Regions from separate parts of the Paenibacillus sp. FSL K6-0276 genome, predicted to be linked through region 1. Evidence: riboswitches for the same ligand, from Rfam matches in the RefSeq annotation. Region 1 holds a riboswitch; the other holds the start of a gene.

The links. A riboswitch is a leader RNA that binds a small molecule or an ion and turns the genes downstream of it on or off. The one in region 1 is predicted to bind glycine.
Region 2: it holds a riboswitch for glycine, as region 1 does, so the genes downstream of both, MHH52_RS28305 (amino acid permease) here and gcvT (glycine cleavage system aminomethyltransferase GcvT) in region 1, are expected to answer to the same signal.

Annotation. Positions count from the first base shown of each region.
Region 1 is NZ_CP150276.1:5,612,119-5,614,321, reverse strand. Features, by position in the region: gene gcvT (glycine cleavage system aminomethyltransferase GcvT) at 1-812, opposite strand, end outside; glycine riboswitch at 997-1,095, opposite strand; gene gcvH (glycine cleavage system protein GcvH) at 1,275-1,667, shown strand; gene MHH52_RS26530 (IS110 family transposase) at 1,914-2,203, shown strand, end outside.
Region 2 is NZ_CP150276.1:5,997,447-5,999,649, reverse strand. Features, by position in the region: gene adhP (alcohol dehydrogenase AdhP) at 1-872, opposite strand, end outside; glycine riboswitch at 1,113-1,193, shown strand; gene MHH52_RS28305 (amino acid permease) at 1,328-2,203, shown strand, end outside.

The sequences.
Region 1 (2,203 bases):
TCTGCTTTGTCCAGCTTCACGAAGAACTGAACTCCTGCTTCTAGGGGAGTGATGTCAGCTGACAGCTCCTGACCGTACAGTGGCAATTTTGCTTCAAAACGCAGTGTATCACGTGCGCCAAGTCCAGCAGGCGTTAATCCGTGTGGAGAACCAGCTGCGAGTAGACCGTTCCATAACGATTCTGCCCCATCCAGCGGAGCGTAGATTTCAAAGCCATCTTCGCCGGTATAACCCGTACGGGAGATCAGTACTTCTACACCGCAAACGGTAGCGCGCTCGATGAAATGGAAAGGCTTAAGTGCATCGATAGGAGCATCGGTGACTTCGGCAAGAATGGTCTCCGCCAGCGGACCTTGCAAGGCGAGCAAAAGCGTCTCGTCAGAGACATTAGTGAGCGTGACTTCACCGAATTCAGAGGTCAGATGCTCTTGCAGCCACTGGAAGTCTTTGTCGATGTTGGAGGCATTTACGACGAGCATATAACGTCCTTCGCTTAGTCGATATACGAGTAAATCGTCAACGACCCCGCCGTTTGGATAACAGAGCAGCGTATATTGTGCTGCACCGTCTGTGAGGCGGGTGACATCGTTAGTCGTCATCTTTTGCAAAAAGGTTTCTGCACCGCTCCCGATCACCATGATTTCACCCATATGCGATACATCGAACAGTCCAGCCTGCTGGCGAACGGCTTCATGCTCTTTCACTATACCTGTAAACTGTACCGGCAGCTCCCAGCCGCCGAAATCAATGCACCTGGACTCCGTATAAGCGGAATAGAGATCATAAAAAGGCGTTCTTTTCAAAGTATCCATGTCGTCACTCCCCTTGTCTGATTACATACAAAAAAGGACAGGCGGAAGCAATCATGCATAAATGCACAAATTGCTTTCCGCTCTGTCCTTTGTACCTGAGAGTTACCCTGCCGTAACTAACCTGCAAGTTTCCCCGTTGGTGACCTGACGCACTCAGCCTTGCGTCTGATGCTCTCCAGAGATGCGTCCGGCAAAGGTCCTTTTGCCTGAGAGATTCACCCCTGTTAGGGCTTACTCCTTCGGCGCCGTCTTCAAGTGAGACAGTCTCTCCCTATGCCATCATTCGCAACTGTATTTGTTTCTTATGTCTCCATTAAACGGGTATAGGGAGACGCTGTCAACAAGAAAAAGTCAAAAAAACGACAAATTTATTTTTCCTCTTAGTAACATTGACATTGTGAACCGAGATCACTTAGGCTATAACTAAATTTAGAACTCCAATTTGGAAATGAGGCGACTTGAATGAGTGAAGTTTTAGATAACCTTCTTTACAGCGAAGAACATGAGTGGGCACAGCAAGTGGAAGGACGTGTAGTACGTGTTGGGATTACGGATCATGCTCAGCATTTGTTAGGCGATATCGTATTTGTGGAATTTCCAGAAGTAGGCTCAGCCATTTCAGCTGGCGACAGCGTTGGTAGTATCGAATCCGTTAAGACGGTATCGGAATTGTATTCACCCGTCTCTGGGAAGGTTACCAGGATTAATGACGGTTTAGAAGCTAGTCCAGAGCTAATCAACGATAAGCCGTATGGTGAGGGATGGATTTTTGAAATTGAAGTTGACGGAGAGTATGCTGATGCTATAAAAGGTCTGCTAGATGCAGCCGGTTATAGTGCGTTGGTAGGAGAATAATTGGGGATACCCTCGAAATAATAATTCATCTCGTGTGATATTTGTAGCAGCAAGTTTCTGTTTTTGGAGACTTGCTGTTTGTTTTTTTTTGTGTTGATAACGGTGGGGATTTTTGCGTTAAATCTAATCTAATGCTTATGAAATTAGTTATGATGAACGAAAGGCAGCCCCTGTTCGCACACCGTAAGTTAAAATGGAAGTTGAAGGACAACCATTTCAGAGCTAAATGCGAAAGGAGCTGTTACTATGAAGAATACCATAAAATACATAGGTTTGGATGTGTCAAAAGAAAAAATTGCGGTGGCAATTGCAGACGAAGGTCGAGAACCAGCACGATATTATGGAGCCATTCCCCATACCCCGGATGCAGTGGCTCGAATGATTCGCAAACTCAAAGGTTCAGGGATTACGCTAGAGGTCTGCTATGAAGCCGGGCCTACCGGATACGACTTATATCGCTGGCTGACGAAGATGGGGATTTCCTGCGTGGTGATCGCACCTTCGCGTATTCCACAGCGCCCCGGCGATGCCATAAA
Region 2 (2,203 bases), 390 kb from region 1:
TCTTTGCGAGTGCCGACAATTGAACCGACTACCTTTGTACCGTTTAATACCGTATCAAAGATCGGGACATCCATGGATTCAGGAGGCAGCCCAACCATGACGCAGGTACCACCGCGACGAATGGCTCGATAGGCTTGGTCGAATGCTTTTTTTGCAACCGCTGTACAAACGACACCATGCACTCCGCCGATTTCTTTTTGAATCCAGTCTGCTGCATCTTCTTTTAATGCGTTTACGGTTTTGTCTGCACCAAGTTGTTTCGCAAGCTCCATCTTTTCGTCCGACGTGTCGATGGCCACTACGTTCATTCCCATTACTTTTGCATATTGTACGCCAAGATGACCCAATCCTCCGATGCCGAAAATGGCTACCCACTCACCTGGCTTTACACCCGATACTTTCAAAGCTTTATAGGTCGTAACGCCAGCGCAAAATAAAGGTGCCGCTTCGATGAAGGTTAGATTATCAGGAACTTTCACTACATAATCGGCAGCCGCCACACAATATTCTGCATATCCGCCATCTACGGAATATCCGGAATTTTGCTGATCCAGACAAAGAGTCTCTCTTCCTGTAAGACAATACTCACAATGACCGCAGGCTGAATACAGCCACGGAACTCCTACTCGGTCTCCTACCTTTAAGTGTGTAACTCCTTCACCTATTTCTTCAATAATCCCGACGCCTTCATGTCCGGGAATAAGAGGGAGTTTCGGTTTGACAGGCCAATCGCCATGAGCAGCATGCAAATCAGTATGACACACTCCGCACGCCTGAATGTGGACAAGGATTTCTTTGTGTCCGGGTTTTGGTTTAGGTACGTCTTGTAGCTCTAACTTTTCTTTAAATTTCTTTACTACAGCGGCTTTCATCAGCATACTCCTTTAGTTTTTTGCTTTTCAGAAAGTAGTATGTTCATGAAGCTTACTTTAAATTCTTGTGGAGGAAGAAGGTGTGAGAAGCCCGTCCCATAAAATACAAAGAGACTTTTATCACTGATTAACACTCACATCGCAAGTAATATGTTAGAATATCAGAACAGTTTTACTGCGTTACCGCTTTATCAACTTCATAATTCACGAGCTATGATAGCTAAGGATTACACTTTAGCAGGAGCAGCTTCTGGAGAGACTGCGGAAATTCCGCGGCGCCGAAGGGTTCACAATCTCAGGCAAAAGGACAGAAGAGTACTGAATATGTATTTGTCATGCTGATCGCCATCAGCAGGGCAAATATTATTTGATATTCTTACGATCTGGGAGATTGGATGACATCCAATCTCTCTTTTTTTATTCCAATATATTGTACTCACAAGGGGGAACTAGGTATGGCACAACCAGAATTAAAGAGAGAGCTGGCCAATCGGCATGTTCAACTTATCGCCATTGGCGGCACCATTGGTACAGGATTATTCTTGGGATCAGGCAAGGCGATAGAGAAGGCAGGCCCATCCATCATGATCACGTATTTAATCGTGGGTATTGCTGTGTTTTTTGTGATGAGAGCACTGGGAGAACTCCTATTATCTAAAGCGGGATATCAATCGTTTACGGATATTGCTGAAGACTACCTTGGATCACGGATCGCATTCATCACCGGTTGGACCTATTGGTTTTGCTGGATCATGACGGCTATGGCTGATGTCATTGCTGTTGGCGTATATGTACAGTATTGGTTTGATATCCCACAATGGGTTCCAGCCATCGCCTGTCTAGTCGTGTTATTAGGACTTAATCTATTAACTGTAAAGAGCTTTGGAGAACTCGAATTTTGGTTTGCTTTAATTAAAGTAATCACGATTCTCGCCTTAATTGGCCTTGGGGTCATTTTACTGATCATAGGGTTTAAGACGGATGCAGGATCGGTGACGATACGCAACCTCTGGGAGCATGGGGGATTTTTTCCGAACGGCATATCAGGATTCTTATTTTCTTTTCAAATGGTTGTATTTGCTTATGTCGGTGTGGAATTGGTGGGTGTGTCGGCAGCGGAAACAGCGGATCCGGAGAAAAATATCCCTTCAGCGATTAATAAAATTCCTTTAAGGATTCTATTTTTCTATGTCGGTGCGCTTTTCGTCCTGCTATGCATTAACCCTTGGACGGAGCTCAGTCCGGCAGAGAGTCCTTTTGTAAAAACCTTTAGTTTAGTAGGGATTCCAATTGCCGCAGGGATTATTAATTTTGTTGTACTAACCTCAGCT